One region of the Mesorhizobium sp. M1142 genome, then DNA from elsewhere that is predicted to be linked to it. Evidence: predicted binding sites of a transcription regulator. Region 1 holds the regulator's gene; each other region holds the start of a gene.
The links. The regulator PhoB, encoded in region 1, activates phosphate uptake and scavenging genes when phosphate is short. The targets are predictions, from matches to a motif close to TGTCATNNANCTGTCAT.
Positions count from the first base shown of each region.

Region 2: a site for PhoB is predicted at 2,078-2,094, ahead of phnC (phosphonate ABC transporter ATP-binding protein). Genes of this name have one in related genera too.
Region 3: a site for PhoB is predicted at 3,467-3,483, ahead of NKH42_RS19485 (esterase-like activity of phytase family protein). Genes of this name have one in related genera too.
Region 4: a site for PhoB is predicted at 3,136-3,152, ahead of olsB (l-ornithine N(alpha)-acyltransferase). Genes of this name have one in related genera too.

Region 1 is NZ_JAMYMK010000003.1:257,592-262,518, reverse strand. It holds gene xylF (D-xylose ABC transporter substrate-binding protein) at 1-1,038, opposite strand, end outside; gene NKH42_RS07655 (ROK family protein) at 1,323-2,567, shown strand; gene phoB (phosphate regulon transcriptional regulator PhoB) at 2,577-3,266, opposite strand; gene phoU (phosphate signaling complex protein PhoU) at 3,283-3,990, opposite strand; gene pstB (phosphate ABC transporter ATP-binding protein PstB) at 4,023-4,826, opposite strand; gene pstA (phosphate ABC transporter permease PstA) at 4,823-4,927, opposite strand, start outside.
Region 2 is NZ_JAMYMK010000015.1:109,625-114,551, forward strand. It holds gene phnL (phosphonate C-P lyase system protein PhnL) at 1-165, shown strand, start outside; gene NKH42_RS22770 (DapH/DapD/GlmU-related protein) at 162-779, shown strand; partial or broken gene NKH42_RS22775 (DUF1868 domain-containing protein) at 1,332-2,030, shown strand; gene phnC (phosphonate ABC transporter ATP-binding protein) at 2,176-3,024, shown strand; gene phnD (phosphonate ABC transporter substrate-binding protein) at 3,113-4,021, shown strand; gene phnE (phosphonate ABC transporter, permease protein PhnE) at 4,075-4,927, shown strand, end outside.
Region 3 is NZ_JAMYMK010000011.1:144,524-149,450, reverse strand. It holds gene NKH42_RS19495 (MATE family efflux transporter) at 1-770, opposite strand, end outside; partial or broken gene NKH42_RS19490 (L,D-transpeptidase) at 969-1,753, shown strand; gene NKH42_RS19485 (esterase-like activity of phytase family protein) at 1,901-3,379, opposite strand; gene NKH42_RS19480 (LacI family DNA-binding transcriptional regulator) at 3,689-4,714, opposite strand; gene NKH42_RS19475 (Gfo/Idh/MocA family protein) at 4,911-4,927, shown strand, end outside.
Region 4 is NZ_JAMYMK010000015.1:49,706-54,632, reverse strand. It holds gene NKH42_RS22510 (fatty acid desaturase) at 1-887, opposite strand, end outside; gene NKH42_RS22505 (hypothetical protein) at 1,013-1,213, opposite strand; gene grpE (nucleotide exchange factor GrpE) at 1,454-2,089, shown strand; gene olsB (l-ornithine N(alpha)-acyltransferase) at 2,197-3,072, opposite strand; gene NKH42_RS22490 (hybrid sensor histidine kinase/response regulator) at 3,222-4,927, opposite strand, start outside.

The DNA.
Region 1 (4,927 bases):
GTTGCAGACCGCAACAGTGCCAGCCGCCACGCCGGCGCAGACCTCTTCTTTCTTGATCCAGCCGGCGTCGATGACGACGTTGAGGTTATCCTTGGTGATGGCGACCGGAGTCAGGAACAGCGACTTGACCGTGTTGCCGCCGGGCGTGGTGAAATCCTTCACGCCGGCAATGTCGGTCATCTGCTTGCCGTCGGCAAGCTGCGAGGCGATCTCGGCGGCGTTCTTGCCGAGCTCGCGCGCGTCCTTCCACACCGACACGGTCTGTGTGCCAAGCGCGATGCGGTTCAGTGCGGCGTGGTCGCCGTCCTGGCCCGAGACCGGAACCGATCCGGCCAGCCCTTGCGCCGTCAGCGCGGCGACGACGCCACCGGCGGTGCCGTCATTGGCCGCGACCACGGCATCGACCTTGTTGTCGTTGGCGGTCAGGAACTGTTCCATGTTCTTCTGAGCGTTGGCCGGCAGCCAGCCGTCCGTATAGGCCTCGCCGACATTCTTGATCTTGCCGCTGTCGATGGCCTCCTTCAGCACCTCCATCGAACCGGCAAACAGGAAATCGGCATTCGGATCGGAACCCGAACCCTTGATGAAGACGTAGTTGCCTTCCGGCTTCACCTTGAAGACTTCGCGGGCCTGCATGCGGCCGACTTCCTTGTTGTCGAAGGTCAGATAGAACACGTCCTTGTTCTCGATCAGCCGGTCATAGCCGACGACCGGGATGCCTTCGTCCAGTGCCTTCTGCACGGCCGGCCCGATGGCCGAGGCATCCTGTGCCAGGATGATCAGCGCATTGGCACCCTGCGAGATCAGGCTCTCGACGTCGGTGAGCTGCTTGCCGGGGTTGGACTGTGCGTCGGCGGAAATATACTTGTCGCCGGCGGCCTCGATGGCCGCCTTCATTGCGGCCTCGTCGGTCTTCCAGCGCTCTTCCTGGAAGTTCGACCAGGAAACGCCGATGACCTTGTCTTTCGCCTGCGCCACCGACGCCAGCGCCAGCGTCATGGCGACACCCGCCAGAATGGCGGTCGTGAATTTCTTCATCATATCCTCCCTGCGCCGCGTACGGCGTGACCAATTGCTCAACGACCAGCTTAGAAGCTCTAATTTTTTCGAGCCTCGAAAAAATACTGGCCCGATCTCCGGCTGCTGTCAACATCGATTGTGATGGATTTTGATGACTGTGCGAGTTTTTTCGAGCGTCGGAATAAACGATGACAGCGCCACCTGCATCTGACACTATTTGCCGCATCCGACACTATTTGTCGGACATTACCGACGGCTTCCGGTTCATGAGCGGCCGCGGCAACCGGGAGGAAAGCAAAACGATGTCGGTCGGAATCCGCCACGACGATTTGCGCCGGCGCAACCGGGCGATGGTGATCTCGGCGGTGCGCCGGGCCGGCCAGCCGTCGCGTACGGAGATCGCAGCCACCACCGGCCTCAGTCATTCAACCATATCGGCGATCTCCTCCGACCTGATACGGGAAGGCATCCTCGCCGAGAGCAAGGCAAGTGAGGCCGTTTCGTTGAAACGCGGTCGTCCGCAGGTCGGCCTCGCCCTCAACCCGGAAGCGGCGGCGGTGCTGACCGTGGTGTTGTCACTGAATTTCCTGTCGGCCGCCATTATCGACTATGCGGGACAGGTGGTCGCCGAGGAACAGCGCCGGCTGGACACGCTGACCATGCCGCGCGACGAGCTGATCCGCGAATGCATGGCCATCGTCCGGCGCCGGCTCGAGGACCCAGACCTTGACGCCCGCAGTGTCGCCCGCATCGCCCTGGCGATTCAGGGCATTACCGACTCCCCTGCACGCGCCATGCTGTGGTCGCCGATCACGCCGCAGACCGACATCGCCTTTGCCGACATGCTGGAAGACGAATTCGGTATCCCGGCCACGGTGGAGAACGACTGCAATATGATGGCGGTGGCTTTGCGCTGGCGCGATCCGGATCGCTATCGCGACGACTTCATCGCCATCCTGCTTTCGCATGGCATCGGTATGGGGCTTGTGCTGAAGGGCGAACTGTTCACCGGGACGCATTCCTCGGGCGGCGAATTTGGCCACATGATCCATCGTCCGGGCGGAGCGCTCTGCCGTTGCGGGCGGCGCGGCTGCATCGAAGCCTATGCCGGCAACTATGCCATCTGGCGCAACGCCAGGCAGATGAGCGAAGACAGCGAACCTATCGCCGACGTCAGCGACGCCGACATGCGCGCGCTGGCCGCCCGCGCGCGCGAGAAGGATGGGCCGGAACGCGAGGCCTACCGCAAGGCCGGCGAAGCGCTGGGTTTCGGTCTCGGCTCGCTGTTCGCGCTGATCGATCCGGCACCGGTCGCGATGGTCGGCGCCAGTGCCGCCGCCTTCGATCTGATCGAGCCGGCCTTGCGCAAGGCCATCGCCCAGACCGCCGGCGGCCAGCACTCGGGCTCGATCTCCTTCGATACCGAGCCGAACGAATTGCCGCTGATCCGCGAAGGCTGCGCGATGCGGGCGTTAAGCTTCGTCGACCAGGAGATTTTCGCGCCGGGCGCGCAAATGAGGCCCGGCGTCAGAAAGAACGTCGCCTGACCAGGCGGGTCAATCTTCCCTGATCGCATAGCCGGCACCGCGGATGGTGCGGATGACATCCGGCATGCGGCCGTTATTGACGGCTTTACGCAGCCGCCCGACATGGACGTCGACGGTGCGTTCGTCGATGTAGATCGTCTCGCCCCAGACATTATCGAGCAACTGGCTACGCGAGAAGACGCGGCCCGGATGCCGCATCATGAACTCGAGCAACCGGAATTCGGTCGGCCCGAGCCTGATTTCGCTCTTCTTGCGATAGACCCTGTGCGATTCGCGATCGAGCACGATGTCGCCGACCTTCAGCACGCTGGACAGCACTTCCGGCTTGGCGCGCCGCAGCAGCGCCTTGACCCTGGCCATGAATTCCGGCGTCGAAAACGGTTTGACGAGATAGTCGTCGGCGCCGGTCGAAAGACCGCGCACCCGATCGCTCTCCTCGCCGCGCGCGGTCAGCATGATGATCGGCAGCCGCTCGGTTTCGGGGCGCACGCGCAACCGGCGGCAGAGCTCGATGCCGGAAACCGCCGGTATCATCCAGTCGAGCACCAGAAGGTCGGGCACATTCTCCTGCAAACGGATCTCGGCTTCGTCGCCGCGTGTCACCACCTCGACCTGGTAGCCTTCGGATTCGAGATTGTAGCGGAGCAGCACGCCCAACGGCTCCTCGTCCTCCACCACCATTATGCGTGGTGCGATCATCGGCTGGGCACCCCCATCATGTCACCGGCGCGGACATTGTCGTTTCGTCCTGCTTCGGACGATTGACCGGCAATTGTTCGCCGGTCAGCACATAATACGCATTTTCGGCGATGTTGGTGACATGGTCGCCGATCCGCTCGAGATTCTTGGCGCAGAACAGCAGATGCGTGCAAGCAGTGATGTTGCGCGGATCTTCCATCATGTAGGTTAACAGCTCGCGGAACACGGACGTGTATTTGACGTCGATACGCTCGTCGGCGGCGCGCAGCTTGGCCAAGGCGGCCGCATCGCCTGCAGCATACTCCTCGATGACGCCCTGCACCTGGATGAGCACTAGCTGCGCCATCGCATCGATGGAATGCGATAGGTCGCGCGGCGTGGCGCTGAGGCCGACCGCGCTCACACGCTTGGCGATATTCTTGGCAAGGTCGCCGATGCGTTCGAGGTCGCCGGCCATGCGGATCGCTCCGACGACATGGCGCAGATCGTGAGCCATTGGCTGGCGCTTGGCGATCAGGGTGATGGCGCGATCGTCCAGTTCGCGTTGACGCGCATCCATGATGGCGTCGTCGGAGACGACGCGTTGCGCCAGCACGTTATCGGAATTCAACAGGGCCTTGGTCGCCCCGCCGACCATCGAACCGGCGAGGTCGGCCATGTCGCGGATCAGCTTGCTGATCTGCTCGAGATCCTCGTCGAAAGAAGCGACTGTGTGTTCGCCCATGGTCCTGTCCTCATATGCATGATCGGAACGGCTCAGCCGAAGCGGCCAGTGATGTAGTCCTGCGTGCGCTTCTCGCGGGGCGACGTGAATATCTTCTCGGTCCGGTCGAACTCGACCAGTTCACCCAGATACATGAAGGCGGTCTGGCGCGACACGCGCGCCGCTTGCTGCATGTTGTGGGTGACGATGACGATCGTGTAGTCGGCTTGCAGCTCGTCGATCAGTTCCTCGATCTTGGCCGTCGACAGCGGGTCGAGGGCCGAAGCCGGTTCGTCGAGCAGAATGACTTCCGGCTTCACTGCCACGGTGCGGGCAATGCAGAGCCGCTGCTGCTGGCCGCCGGACAGGCTCAAGCCGCTGGCGTTTAGCTTGTCCTTGACCTCGCTCCACAGCGCGGCCCGCTTCAACGCTTGCTCGACGCGGCCGTCCATCTCGGACTTGCCGAGATTCTCGTAGAGCCTGACGCCGAAGGCTATGTTCTCGTAGATCGACATCGGGAACGGCGTCGGCTTCTGGAATACCATGCCGATCTTTGTCCTGAGGAGGTTGAGATCCTGCGACCGGTCGAGAATGTTCTTGCCGTCGAGCAGCACCTGGCCCTCGGCGGTCTGTTTCGGGTAGAGCTCGTAGATGCGGTTGAAGACGCGCAGCAGCGTCGATTTCCCGCAACCCGAAGGGCCGATGAAGGCCGTGACGCTGCGCTCGGGCAGCGACAGGCTGATGTCCTTCAGCGCCTTGCTCTGGCCGTAGTAGAAGTTGAGGTTCTTGACCTCGATCTTCGTCTTCTCGGTGACCGTTTCGGTCATCGTCATGTCCGGGGACAACATCTGTGTCATCTGTCCTCTCTGCGTCCGGTAAGGCTGCGGGCGAGGATGCTCAAGCCCAGAACCGTCAGGGTGATTATGAGTGCGCCGGTCCACGCCAGTTGCTGCCATTC
Region 2 (4,927 bases), on a different contig from region 1:
TCGCTCGACGCCAGAAACCGCGACGTGGTGATCTCCCTGATCGCCGCCAAGAAGGCGGCGGGCGTCGCTTTGCTCGGCATCTTCCACGACCACGACGTGCGCGAGGCGGTGGCCGACCGTATAATCGACGTGACCGCCTTCGCCGCCGGAAAAATCGCCGCATGACGAGGAAACTGTCGGAGGCGCCGCTGATCCACGAGACGGCGGAAGTAGAGAACTCAACGCTTGGCCGCTGGACCGAAGTCGCCGAGCGCTGCCGGATTTCGGAAAGTGCGTTGGGCGACTATTCCTACATGATGCAGGACTGCGGCGTCTGGTGCGCGACGATCGGCAAATTCGCCAACATCGCCGCCAATGTGCGCATCAACGCCACCAACCACCCGACCTGGCGGCCGACGCTGCACCATTTCACCTATCGCGCCTCGGACTATTGGGACGACGCCGAGCACGAGAGCGAATTCTTCGCCCAGCGCCGCGCCAAGCGCGTCACCATCGGCCACGACACCTGGCTCGGCCACGGCTCGACCATCCTGCCCGGCATCACCGTCGGCGATGGCGCCGCGGTCGGTGCGGGTGCCGTGGTGTCGAAGGACGTCGCGCCCTACACCATCGTCGGCGGCGTGCCGGCCAAGCCGATCCGCGAGCGCTTCGACCGCCGCACCGCGGAGCGCTACCAGGCGCTCGCCTGGTGGGATTGGGACCACGCCCGGCTGCGCGCCGCGCTCGACGATTTTCGGGAACTGTCGGCCAATCAGTTTTTGGAGAAGCATGGGGGTTGACGTCCCGAATAAGTCAGCCGCTCGGGCAAATGTCCAAAATAATAGAAAGAAATCCTAACGTGATAAGAATAGCACCACCAGTCTGATTAAACCTGATAAGTTCTATAATTTTTTTGTCATAACCAATATCTACAAGCGATTTGGTTTTTTCCTCAATCTTATTTGCAAAATTTATCGTAACTAGCGCAATTAAAAAAATGAGAATCATTAGAATAATGGCCGCGTCGCGCCCATTTGCATAATTGTACAAGTATCCCGATATTGGATGGTTCAAGCTACCAACCCGATATACGGACATCAAAACCAGGGCCACTGTGAAACTTATCGCAGCGACTACCCCTGCAGCATACAGCCGCAACCACTGGCGCCAACGTAGCAATTAGGCAGCCTCTCTTTGATACGAGTTTGAATCTTTATTTCAATCTTGATGATGTGCAAACCCCGGCAGCATCGCTTGGCGAATCCTGCCTTTGATATTCTACTTCTTGGCACGGTTTTCATGTCCCTGACACATCGTCGGGGCAGAACGCGGCCTTTCCTCTGGAGATCGCAATGCCTGTTTCAGTCAAACCTTCGCTCGCCGGATACTTTGCCGGCTCGAACCCGACCCCTCCGCTGCATCTCGGCAGGCGCTACGACACCTCTGGCAATTTCCTGACCGAGCCCGGCAACACGGTCGTCTGCCATCTCGTCGACGGCTCGCCGTCCGAGGCAGTGGTGGTCGAAGTGCGTGAGCGGATGCGCGCCATGCCCGATACCGACCGGCTGGCCTCTCCAGCCTGCACATGACGCTGTTCCAGGACATCATCGAATATCGGCGCCGGCTCCCTATTGGCCTGAGGATGCGCCCCTCGACACCAGCATCGACGACATGACCCGCCTCTATCAGGAACGCCTGAACGGCTTCGAAGGCCGCGGCGCCTTCAAGATCAGGGTTGTCGATGTCGTGCCGACGGGCTTGACCGTTGCCGGCGCAACCGATGAGGACGTGCGTATCCTGCGCGCATGACGCGATGCCTTGTCGGCGCCCTTCGGATATCGGCATCCCGACCACGACAGCTACACGTTCCACATAACCTTCGCCTATCAGATCCGCCGTCTCGACGATGAAAGGATAACGCAATGGCAACAACTATTCGATGATTGCCTCTCGCTGCCGTCCGTCAGGCTCCAGTGATCGAGCTGCTGCCTCCGGCATTTTGCAGCTTCAAGGACATGAAGCATTTCGAGGAGCTTCTTGTCCTGGGCTGATCCAAAGGCGCGCGGATGAATTCCCCGGGCGAGGCGTACCTGTGGGCAGTAACAAAACTGACATCGTTCCGACACCGCAGGTTCATGCGGCTGCGCTAGCGAGGGTTAACAGACCTTCAATTGCGATTGGACTGGAGCCTGCACCATGTCAGCTTCGCTCGAAATCCGCGGCGTCACCCGCCGGTTCGGCAAGAACACCGCCGTCAGCAATGTCGACATCGCGATCCCGCACGGTCAGATGGTCGGCATCATCGGCCGTTCGGGCGCCGGCAAATCGACGCTTCTGCGCATGATCAACCGCCTCATCGATCCCAGCCAGGGATCCATCCTGTTCGACGGCGTCGAGGTCTCCGGGTTGCGCGGCTCGCCGCTCCGGCGATGGCAGCGCGACTGCGCCATGATCTTCCAGCAGTTCAATCTGGTGCCGCGCCTGGACGTGCTGACCAATGTGCTGCTCGGCCGGCTCAACCACCGCTCGACGCTGTCCAACCTCTTCGGCATGTTCTCGCGCAGTGAATGCGCCGAGGCTGTTGCCGCCCTTGAGCGTCTCGACATCGCCCGCACCGTACTGCAGCCCGCCGGCACGCTTTCCGGCGGCCAGCAGCAGCGCGTTGCTATTGCGCGTGCCATGATGCAGCAGCCGAAGGTGCTGTTGGCGGACGAGCCGATCGCCTCGCTCGATCCGCTCAACGCCAAGGTGGTGATGGATTCGCTGCAGGACATCAATTTGCGCGAAGGCATCACCGTCATCACAAATCTGCATACGCTTGATACGGCCCGCAACTATTGCAACCGTATCATCGGCATGGCCGCCGGCAAGGTTGTCTTCGACGGCCCGCCCGAAGACCTCAACCGCGAGGCCGTGCGCATGGTCTACGGCGCCGACAGCAATGGCGGCGAAATCTCCGAGGCCATCACTTCGACCAGTGTCGCCGTCAAACAGAAAATCGCTGCATCCGCCGGACCGCTCGAGCCCGTGTTCCCTGGCTACTGAGAACGGCCTGATCGCCCGCCCGCGTCAAAGGCACTCGTCAAAAGTTCGAACGCTCCGGCGCGAAGCCGGAACCAACAGGAGAGAGATAATGTTCAGGAAGATGGTTTTTGGCGCGGTTTCATTGCTCGCCATCGCAACAAGTGCCGCTCACGCCCAGGATATCAAGGAATTCCGCATCGGCATCCTTGGTGGTGAAAATGAAGCGGACCGGCTGCGCAACTTTCAGTGCCTCGCCGATCACCTGAAGTCCGAATTCGGCTTCGAGAAGGTCTCGCTGTTCCCGGCCGCCGACTATGACGGGGTGATCCAGGGCCTGCTCGGCGGCACCCTCGATTTCGCCGAGCTTGGCGCGTCAGGCTATGCCAGCGTCTACCTCAAGGATCCGAACGCCGTGACCCCGATCCTCACCACCCAGCAGACCGACGGCGCGACCGGCTATTATTCGATCGGCCTGGCGCTGAAGTCGTCCGGCATCACCGACATCAAGTCGGCAAAGGGCAAGAAGCTCGGCTATGCCGACCCGGATTCGACCTCCGGTTATCTGATCCCGCTGACCCAGATCCCGAAGGACACCGGCGCCTCGAACGAAACCTTCTTCGCCTCGACCCAGTTCAATGGCGGCCACGAGAACAACCTCCTCGCCGTTCGCGACGGCAAGGTCGATGTTGCGGTTGACGACTCCTCGGGCATTGGCGACTTCAAGAACGGCTACACCTCCGGCACCTTCCACAAGGAAGTCGCCAAGGGCGCCGTCGACCCCAACGATTTCGTCGAAGTCTGGCGCTCCGGCCTGATCCCGAACGGCCCGCTGGTCGTGCGCACCGCGCTCGGTGGCGATATGAGCGCCAAGCTCGCCAACTTCTTCACCAGCCTGCCGGCCAAGGACAAGCCCTGCTTCGAGGCCATCGAAGGCGGCGATTTCACTGGCTACGTTCCTGTGAAGCCGGACTTCTACAGCGTCATCGTCGAAGCCCGCAAAGCCGCGATCGGCGGCTGAATGCGGTGGCAAAGGGCGGCCTTACCAGCGCCGCCCTTTTTGCATGCCCGATCATGACCATCTCAGCCACGATCCGTTCAGACGCGACCCGGCGGACAGCCGACTCCTGGCGACGGCAGACGTCCTTGCGCCGGTTCTACACGGCGCTCGGCATCGGTTTGCTGCTTATCGCCATGTGCACAGCCATGTGGTTTGCCGACGAGGCCAATGCCGGACATTTCTTCGATCGGCTGCCGCACATACTGGATTTCCTTAGCTGGCTTGTTCCCAAAGACTGGAACGACGTCTGGCGGGCGCTGTTCGACATCGCATCGCCGCACGACAAGGGCAGCCAGGAGTTCAACTTCCCGCTTGGCCGCGTTTATCTCTGGGGCGGTTTTTACCTACCCGAATATTTCGAGCTGATGCTCACCACGCTCAACGTGGCGCTGGTTTCCACTTTCATCGGCTTCGTCTTTGCGGTGCCGTTCTCGTTCATCGCCGCGCGCAATTTGACACCCAGTCCGGTGCTCAGGCTCGTCGTCAAGCGCTTCATGGAACTGCTTCGCGCCTTCCCCGAGATCGTCATTGCCGGCCTGTTCGCAGCCATCCTCTCGACTGGCCCGGTCGCGGCCATCATCGCCATCGGCCTGCATTCGATCGGCGCCCTCGGCAAGCTCTTCTACGAGATCAACGAAAACATCGACATGCGCGCCGACGAAGGCCTGCGCGCGGTCGGCGCCAACTGGTTCGAGCGCGTGCGCTTCGCCGGCCTGCCACAGGTGCTGCCCAATTTCATGTCTTACGCGCTGCTCAGGATCGAGATCAATGTCCGTATCTCGACCATCATCGGCGCGGTCGGCGGAGGCGGCATCGGCGAGGAGCTGAAGCTCTCCATCTCACGCGGCTTTGGCGCCAAGACGCTGG
Region 3 (4,927 bases), on a different contig from region 1:
ACGCCCTTGAAGACGACAATGCGCAGCAGCGCCGGGTCCGGCCGCAGCAGAGCAAGATTGACGCCGGCCAGCCGCAGCGGGTGCTTGCGCGCATAAAGCACGATCAGGATGGCAAGCACGCTTACCGTCTGGCCGATCAGCGTCGAGGTGGCCGAGCCGGCGATGCCGAGTTCGGGGAACGGGCCGATGCCGAGAATAAGCAACGGGTTCAAAATGACGTCGAGCACGACGGCCAGCGCCATGAATAGGAAAGGCGTGCGCGAATCGCCGGCGCCGCGCAGCACCATCATGACGAAGGACAGCAGGTTCATCATCGGTACGGCGAGAAAAATGATACGCAGATAGGAACGCGCCAGCGGCAACGCATCGGCCGGCGTGCCGAGCGCATTGAGGATTGTATCGACCCAGATCCAGCCGCAGACCGCGAACACCACCGAGACAAGGAAGAAGAAGGTGGCACTGGTGCCGACGATGCGGCGGGCTTCGGGCAGATCGCGGGCGCCGACCGATTGCGCGACCAGGATGGTCGCCGCCATGCCGATGCCGAAGACGGTGCCGAGGATGAGAAACAGCACGAGGTTGGCATTGGACGTGGCGGTCAGCGCCGCTTCGCCGAGGAAACGACCGACCCAGACGGCATTGATTGAGCCGTTGAGCGACTGCAGAACATTGGAGCCGAGCACCGGCAGGGCGAACAGCAGCAATGTACGCGGGATAGGTCCACTGGTGAGGTCGCTGGTCCGCCGGCGTGCGGGCATCTTGTCGTCCATGGCAGGCAACTCGGCGAAGGCTATCTTGAGTCCGGTCCGCAATGATTGCCGATTTAACGAGACAGGTCGACGCAGCGTTGCGAATTCCGCCTGGCGTGCCTTGATCCAATCATGTTCTCAAAGCTTCCGGAATCGTATATTGATCCTGCACGCGTGGGGCCGCATCTTTCCTAGATCTCATGGGCAAGCCGGGGGTTCATGTCCGATATTCCGCTGTTTTTTGAGCGCCTGAACCGGCGTGCGTTTCTTGGTGCATCCGCTTTGGGCGCGGCCTCCGTGGCTCTTTCGGCGTGCACCACGACGGACGTAGCGGCGCCGCCAGTGACCGCGGCGCCAAGCGATCCGGCTTTCGGCGATGCCGCAAGTATGTATGCGGCGCGCGTCGACGAGGGCTATCAACTGCCGGCAATCCCGGTAGCCAAGGTCGATCCGAAATTCGTGCGCCAAATCGTGTCCGATCCGACCGGAGAAAAACCCGGCACGATCGTCGTCGATACCTCCGAGCACTTCCTCTATCTGGTGCGCGACGGCGGCAAGGCAATTCGCTATGGCGTCAGCCTCGGCAAGGCCGGTTTCGGACCGGCAGCGCCGTGGTTCAGGCGAGGAAGAAGTGGCCGGTCTGGACGCCGCCGCCGGAGATGATCCAGCGCCGGCCGGAACTTGCGAAATACAAGGACGGCATGCCGCCCGGCCCGCACAGCCCGCTGGGCGCACGCGCGCTATATCTCTTCCGCGACGGCAAGGACACGATGTACCGGCTGCACGGCACGCCGGAGTGGGATTCCATCGGGAAGAACGCTTCCTCCGGCTGTGTGCGCTTCATGAATCAGGACATTATCGACCTCTACAGCCGCGTCGACGGCGTCGCGCCGGTCTTCGTGCGCCCGAACCTGTCGGCCGCCGGGAAGATCGCCGCCGTGTCGGACAGGACGGCCGAGCCGATCGATGCGGGCGTGCCAAAGGACGCGGAGATGTTGAGGTAAGTGCCTTCGACGGATCATCAGTCTTAGGTTTTGCAAACCCACTAGAACACAATCCTTGTGCCGGCGAGCCGCAACTGAAGGGCCCGACCGTTCGATCGTGCCAGGCAGGCGGACGCGTTCGGCGCGTCCGCCTGCCTGGGGGTGTCGCTACTTCCCGGCGAGGCCTGGAAGCGTGACCTGATAGACCAGGAACATCGTGTCGACATCGGCGCCATCTTCGGCCTTGTAGGCCGCGCCGACCTGGAAGCCGTCCTGGGTGAGAAAGTCATTGTCGTTGGCGACGAACAGGAAATAGTCGTCGGGCCGTGTTGGATCGAGGACGCTCACCACCGACATCGCCTCCCACTTCTCCGAAAGGTTGTTGCGGTCATTGGGCGCGCCATTGTGCAGCCCGAAGTGGCCGAGCTCGGTCTTGTCGTTGATGTCGATGAACGGCGTCAGCTTGGCCGGCGTCACCGAGGGATCGAGCTCACCTTTGGGCGCAACCGGCTTGTCCTTGTCGAACTCGGTGCCGGCGATGTCGGTTGCCGCCGACACATCGACGACGCTGATCTCGCGATAGAGCGAGGTGTCGCCCTTCACCCCCTGGCCGTTGCCGCTGTCGCGCGCCAGCATCAGGAAGGTCTTGTCCGACAGAGCCACGATTTCGCTCTGCGCGGCAATCTTGGTCTTGCCCTTGGCATCGGTGAACACCGGCAGCGGCACAACATATTCATGCGCAAGCTTGAGTTGGGCCGGATCCGAGGCATCGTAGACCAGCGCGCGCGTGTTCTGGCGCGTCGAAGCGGAATCGCCGCCATCCTGTCTGGGGGCCGATTGCAGCACAGCGATCAGGAACTTCCCGTCCGGCGTCAGTGCCATGCCTTCGAGGCCCTGGTTGTTCTGACGGCCGGTTTCGGGATCCGTCGGATCTGGGTCTGCCGCGCCCGGTCCCGGATTGTTGGACGCGAAGTTCGGCGTTCCATGACGCATCGGGACAAGCGCCGCCGGCGACTGCGTTGCCGACATCAGACGCCCATCGGCGGAGAAGTGGTAGATGTTCGGACCATATTCGTCCGAGATGAACATGGTGCCGTCGGGCAGCCGCACGATCGCCTCGTTATCGAGCGCGAGCTTGCCGTTGGCTTCGGGCAGGATCGGCATGTCGTCGGTCGCGGCGCGCACGCCGTTGAGCGGATCGAGGCCGGTTGCGTCGGCGCCCTTGTCGTCGGTCAAAAGCATGGTGTCGGCAAGGGTTGCCTTGAGGCCCGACTGTTCCTGGCCGGCGGCTGGTGCCGCACCCGGTGCGATCTGGGCGAATTCGATGGCAATCGTGTTGATGCGCGGACGGTAATCGGTGGTGCCGACGACATTGTAGCCACGATCCGGCAGCAGCCACAGCGAGCCCTTATAGCCATCGGCGCCATGCGTCCAGCCGGCAGCGTCGATCGCCATGCCCGAGCCGGAGCCAAACGTCTCGCCGAACTTGTCCCTTTGGCTGGCCGGGATGCGACCGACACCGACCAGGCCCTTGTTGACGAAGCTGACGCCGCCGACGGTCGCTGCGTTTTCAGCCAAGGCCGGAGTCAAGGCGGTGAACATCGCCAGCGCGACCGCGAGGGACGCGTTTCGGTGCAGGTTTTTCATGGAAATCCTCTTTGTGACAAAACAGCCGAAGCGGGCGTCGCATCGACATGCCGCCAGCGCTTTCCGAAAAAGGTCTAGGACGCGAACATGATACTTGCGTGACAGAGGGCGCTTGTTCCTTCGTCCCTTGTGGGAGCAGGTGGATCGGCGCGCAGCGCCGAGACGGAAGAGGGGTGCTGGACGGAGTGCCTCGGTGCCGAGCTGGAGCACCCTCATCCGACCGAGCTGAGCCTGTCCTCTGGCTTGCCGAAGGCAAGACCCGTGGGCTCGGCCACCTTCTCCCCAAGGGGAGAAGGGAAGTGCCGCGATTCAATCGCTGTCGCGCGCGATCAGTTCCAGCGGCCAGACTTCACGGATGATGCGTGCGCCTTCGGCGCCGGCGTAAGCCGGAATCGATGCCAGCAGCATTTCGGCCAACCGCTCGCCCATCGGCTCCAGCGCCGGTCGGAAGCCGGTCAGCGCCGGCGAAAAATAGCGGCAAAGCGGCGTGTCGACGATGACGATCACCGCGACGTCGTGGCCGGGCCTGATGCCCGCCTCGGCCAAAGCCTTGCAGCCGCCAAGCGCCATCGCGTCGTTGTTGAAGATGATGGCCGTCGGCGGGTCCTTGGAGCGCATGACCTTCGGCGTCACGGCGTAGCCGCCGGCCTCGTTGATGAAGCCGTCGGCGATCAGTTCGGGGTCGAACTCGATGCCGTGCCGCCGCAACGCCTTGCGATAGCCGGCGAGGAACAGATAGCCGAAATTGAGGTCGAGCGACGGGCGGATGGCGGCGATGCGGCGGTGACCGCGCGCGACGAGACGATCGACCGCGTCAGCCCCGGCTTTTTCGAAATCGAGGTCGAGCGAGGGATAGGAATCGCCGCCGGTGCGGCTGCGGCCGAGCGTTGCGAACGGGAAACCGGCCTGGGTCAGATAGTCGATGCGCTCGTCCTCGCGCCGCGTCCAGGCCAGCACCACCGCATCGGCCCGCCGCGTCTCGACGACACGGCGCAGGCGCTCCTGCTGATAGTCGCCCGGCGCGCCCATCACTACGATCAGGTCGAGGCCGCTTTCGGCGAGCTTGGCCTGCAACCCGGTCAGGAACGGAATGAAGAACGGCTCGCCATATTCCTGGTCGCCCGGATGCGGCTGCAGCATGAAGGCGATCGAATGGGTAGCGCCGCGCCGCAGGCTGCGGCCGGACTGGTTCGGTGAATAGTTCAGCTTCTTGGCCGCATCGAGCACGCGCTGACGCGTGTCGGCATTGACGTCGGCGCGGCCGTTGAGCGCGCGCGACACCGTGCCGATGGAAATATTCAGGTGACGTGCAAGGTCGTGAATACTGGACGCCAAAGGACAGTTCTCCCCCCTTGCTTGGCTAGCACCGGCCGCTCTTCAGGCCAAGCCGGCATCACGTTTTTCGCTATCGGCCAATTGACATTCTACGCCATCGGGTGTGTTCTCGTAAACGTTTACGGAAGAACGTTTGCGGCCCTGCCGTGAACGCCGTGACGATCGGTCTGGAGGGGCCGAGAGGGAGGAGTGCTGGATGATCAATGTCGTCCT
Region 4 (4,927 bases), on a different contig from region 1:
ACTTCCGGAAGCCGGTAGCACGGCACCTTGGCCGAAAGGTGGTGCACGTGGTGGACGCCGATATTGCCGGTGATCCAGTTCAGCACCGGCGGCAGGTCGTAATAGGACGAACCGTGCAGGGCAGCGTGCTGGAATTCCCACTCTGAGTCCTTTGTCCACTCCGTCTCCTCGAACTGATGCTGGACATAGAACAGCCAGATGCCGGCCGATCCGGCGAGGATGACGATCGGCAGATGCACGACCAGAAACGCGCCGGGGCCAACGAACCAGATAAGCAGCGCGGCGATGACGGCGATGGCGAGGTTGGTCGACATCGACGACACCCAGGGGGTGAAACCGCCCCGCATCATGCCCAAGGGCAGTCTCTGCTCGAACATGAAAATCCATATCGGGCCAAGGCCGAACATCACCAGCGGATGGCGATAGAGGCGATAGGCGAGCCGGCCTCGCCACGACAGTTGCCGGTATTCAGCGACGGTCAGTGTCTTGATGTCGCCGGTGCCGCGCTCGTCGAGATTGCCTGCGCTGGCGTGATGGGTTGCGTGGGCGCGGCGCCAGCAATCGTAGGGCGTCAGCGTTAGCACGCCAAGCACACGGCCGATCCAGTCGTCGGCATAGCGATTGGCAAAGAAGGAGCCGTGACCGCAATCGTGCTGGATCATGAAGATCCGCACCAGAAAGCCGGCGGCCGGAAGGATGAGGACCAGACCCCACCAATGGCCATAGGCATAGGCGGCCGAGGACAATGCCCACAGCGTGGCGAAAGGGATGAGGGTGATGGCGAGTTCGACGGCGCTGCGACGCCTGTCGGGCTTTTTATAGCGCGACAGGATTTTCAACCAGGCGCGCTTGCTGTTTGCCACAGCTTCGGGGGAAATCATGTTCATTATGAAACATAGGCGGAGCAGGGCGCTGCCGCAAGACGGAGATCACGCAAAGTTACTGCGGGTAAATGTCGCGCGATGCGACGAATCCCGGCCACAGTCGCCGGGCGCGTCGCCGGCAACGGCGCCTACCGACGGCGCCCGCCTGCGACCATGTTGGTTTCGATGCCATCCAGGCGGTCGAGCAATTTCTTCAGGCGGTCGGGAATATCCGTCTCCGTGCGGAATGCCGGCAGGGTGCGCAGGAAGCGCTTGGTGGTCTCATTGCCGAGCTGGCGCCGGATATCGACGGCGAGCGCGTCGTGCTTTTCGCCATTGGTGCGGGACATCTTCCAAAATCCTGTGTCGGCTTCGAAACTCTTCCACAGGAGGAATGGTTCCCGCATTGTAGTAGCCTGGCAAGCAAAGCCGTCGGATACGGTAAAGTTTGAATTAAAATCGAAAAGTCTCCGCTGTTCGCCCTCAAGCCGTGGCCAGCGGCTGCAGTATCGCTTGCCCCTTGATTTTTGGCCGCCAAACCTCGATATCGGGCGCAAATCCACACCATTCGAAAATGACGGGAAACGGCGATGAGCGACCAGGCAAAAGACGAACGCGCGCCCGATGAAGCCGAGAAGACCGAGGCTGCCGCGGAGCCAAGGGAAGGCGGCGTCGACAGCGACTATGAAGCGCTTGTGCGGCTTCTGAAGGAAAACGAAGAGCTGAAGGATCGCGCGCTGCGCGTCGCGGCCGACATGGAGAATTTGCGCCGCCGCACCGCCCGCGACGTGCACGATGCGCGCGCCTATGCGGTTGCCAACTTTGCCCGCGACATGCTTTCGGTGTCAGACAATCTGCGCCGCGCTCTGGATGCCATCCCGGAGGAGGCCAAGGCTTCGGACGATGCCGGTTTCAAGGCGCTGATCGACGGCGTCGAGATCACCGAGCGCGCCATGCTGTCGGCGCTTGAACGTCACGGCGTGAAGAAGCTTGAGCCCGAGGGCGAGAAATTCGATCCGAATTTCCACCAGGCGATGTTCGAGGTGCCCAATCCCGACGTACCGGCCAACACAGTCGTGCAGGTCGTGCAGCCCGGCTATTCGATCGGCGAGCGTGTGCTGCGGCCGGCCATGGTCGGCGTCGCCAAGGGCGGCCCCAAGCATGTGGCGAGCGAAGCGCCGGTGGAGCCGGGGCCGGTGAATGAGCAAGCTGAGAAGGATGCGTAAGTTAGGAGAGTAGGGGAATAGGCAGTACGGGAGTAGGGAATACCGCTACGTCGGGTAAAATAGAGCAGAGCACTTGCCTACTCCGGCCGTTGCCTTCTCTCCCCTACTCAGGCCGCAAACCGCTGCGCTTCTCCGCCATAATAATTGACGTAGCGGGCACCGATCTCCTTGACCGGCATCACCACGAACACGTCGACGGTCGAGAATTCACGGTCGATGACGCAGCCGTCGCCGATGCGCGCGCCGACGCGCAGATAGCCCTTGACCAGCGGCGGCATCGCGGCGATCGCCGCCTTGGTGTTGACGGCCTCGATCGGCATCAGGTCCATGGAACAATAGCGCCCGGCGACGGCGCGCACGTCCCAGGATGAATTCGTCCGGCAGTGGTGGGCAAGATAGGTCAACGCCTCGGCATGTGCCGCCGGCACGGTGCCGTGGAACGACGCGCAGCCGGTCATCACGCCGATGCCGTAATGGTTGATATAGGCCCAGATGCCTTGCCACAGCGCCTCGATGGTGCGCTTCGAGCGGTATTCCGGCAGAACGCAGGAGCGGCCGAGCTCGAGGAACCGCTGGCCGGGATGCCGCGCGATCAGCTTGGTCAGCTCGAATTCGCCTTCGGAATAGAAGCCGCCGGCCGCTGCGGCAATCTCCTGCCGCAGCAGGCGGTAGGTGCCGACGATGCGGCGATGCTCGGGGCCGGAAAGCGAAGTATCGAACACAAGCAGATGATCGCAGAGGGGATCGAAGCGATCGGCATCGCGGCGGTCCTGCATCTGGAACAGGTCCTTCCTGGCACCAAGCTCGTCGTAGAACACCCGGTAGCGCACTTCCTGCGCGGCAGCGATCTCGGCCTCGTTGCGGGCGAGCCGCACTTCGAGATTGCCGATGCGGCCGAGCGATGCGCCTTTTATGACGGCATCGGCGTTCCGGCCGACGAGCAAAGGCCCGCTGGCGTTCGGCCGAGCATCACATTCCGGCATGACTGTATGCACGAGTGATTCTCCTTCGAGCCATCCCTCTTGGCACGGGGATACGGTGTAGGTGCAACAGGATTGTGACAGTACCGTGATACGGCTCTGCGGGCAATACTTCGTCGGCTGGGTAATCTATCAACCGTCTATGTTGTGCCTCAGGCGGCCACTTGCCCCTCGACGGCATGAACCAGGGCATCGGGGTCGAGCGGCTTGGTGACGAAGCCGCTGGCACCGTGAGCGAGCACGGCGTGGCGGGTCTTTTCCTGGCTGTCGGCCGACAGCACCATGATCGGCACCGGCGGCACCGCGGTCTCCTCCTCATGGCGGCGGATGGCGGCGATGGCGTCCAGGCCGTCCATGACAGGCATGTGCAAGTCCATCAGCACCACGTCGTAGCGGTGCTTGTGGCCGGTGCTGATGACCGCCTCGACCGCGGCCTTGCCGTTGCCGACCACTTTCACGCGATGCCCGGCCTTCAGCAGCGTGGCGCGGGCCAGCATGGCATTGATGTCGTTGTCCTCGGCGATCAGCACCGACAGGCCCTGCTGGCGGGCGCCAATGGCATGCCCCGCCTGCGCGCCGCGCCTTTGCAGTTGCGGCTCGGCGATGACCGGCGCGTGGCTGGTCAAAAGCACGCGCAGCAGTGTCTCGCCGCGCACCGGCCTCGCCAGGAAGGTGGCGTAACCATTGGCACGGAATTCGCCAAGCATGCCGCGGTCGGTCGGCGCGATCAGCGTCACTGCCTCGCACTCGGCAAATCCGCTCTGGCGCAGGCGCCTGAGCAGCCTGCCGTCGCTTTGCTCCATGGCAGCATCGATCAGCAGCACGTCACAGCCCTCGGCGAAAGCGGTGGCCTGGGCGGCGGCGGTGGCCAGATCGACCGTGCCGCCATTGGCGCGAATGGTGCGGGCGATGGCTTCGGCCTCGACCGGGTTCTTCGACACGATCACCGCATGCCGGCCCGACAGCGGGTTCTCGCGGATCTGCGGCGCCTCGACGGCGGAAATAGCGGGAATCTCGAAGACGAATTCAGATCCCTGGCCAAGGCGGCTCGACACAGAGATGGTGCCGCCCATGGCGGTCACCAGGCGCTTGGAAATGGCAAGACCGAGGCCGGCACCGCCATGCGCACGGGTCGAGGTGCCGTCAGCCTGTTCAAAGTCCTCGAAGATACGCTCCATGTCCTCCTCGCGCAGACCGGGGCCGGTGTCGGTGATGGTGAAGCGGATGCGGTCGGTGATTTCGGTGCGGACGCGGGCGATGCTTGCCAGGACGCCGCCGCTGTCGGTGAACTTGACGGCGTTGCCGATGAGGTTGAGCAGCACCTGCCTGACCCTGCCGGGGTCGGCGGTGATCAGCTGCGGCACGTCGGGTTCGACATGACAGCCGAGGCCGATATCCTTGGCAAAAGCCCGCGCCGCCAAAAGCTCGACGACATTGTCGGCGATCTCACGCACCGACATCGGCTGCGGTTCGGGATCGAAGCGGCCGGCCTCGATCTTGGAGTAGTCGAGCAGGTCCTCGATTAGCGCCAGCAGCGCGCTGGCCGAGGTCGAGATGGCGCCGACATAGGTCCGCTGCTCGGGCGAAAGGCTGGTGTCGGCGAGAAGCCGGGCCATGCCCATGATGCCGTTCATCGGCGTGCGGATCTCGTGGCTGACGGTAGCGAGGAAACGCGATTTGGCCTGGCTCGCATATTCGGCCCGCTCGCGGGCGGTGATCAGCGAGGATTCGGCGCGCTTGCGGGCGGTGATGTCGCGGGCGATGGCGCGATGCGAAACGGCGCCGCTGTCCTTGTCGCGCACCGACAGCTCGATCCAAGAGAACCAGCGTGGACCGTCCGGCGTGCGAATGGCGACGT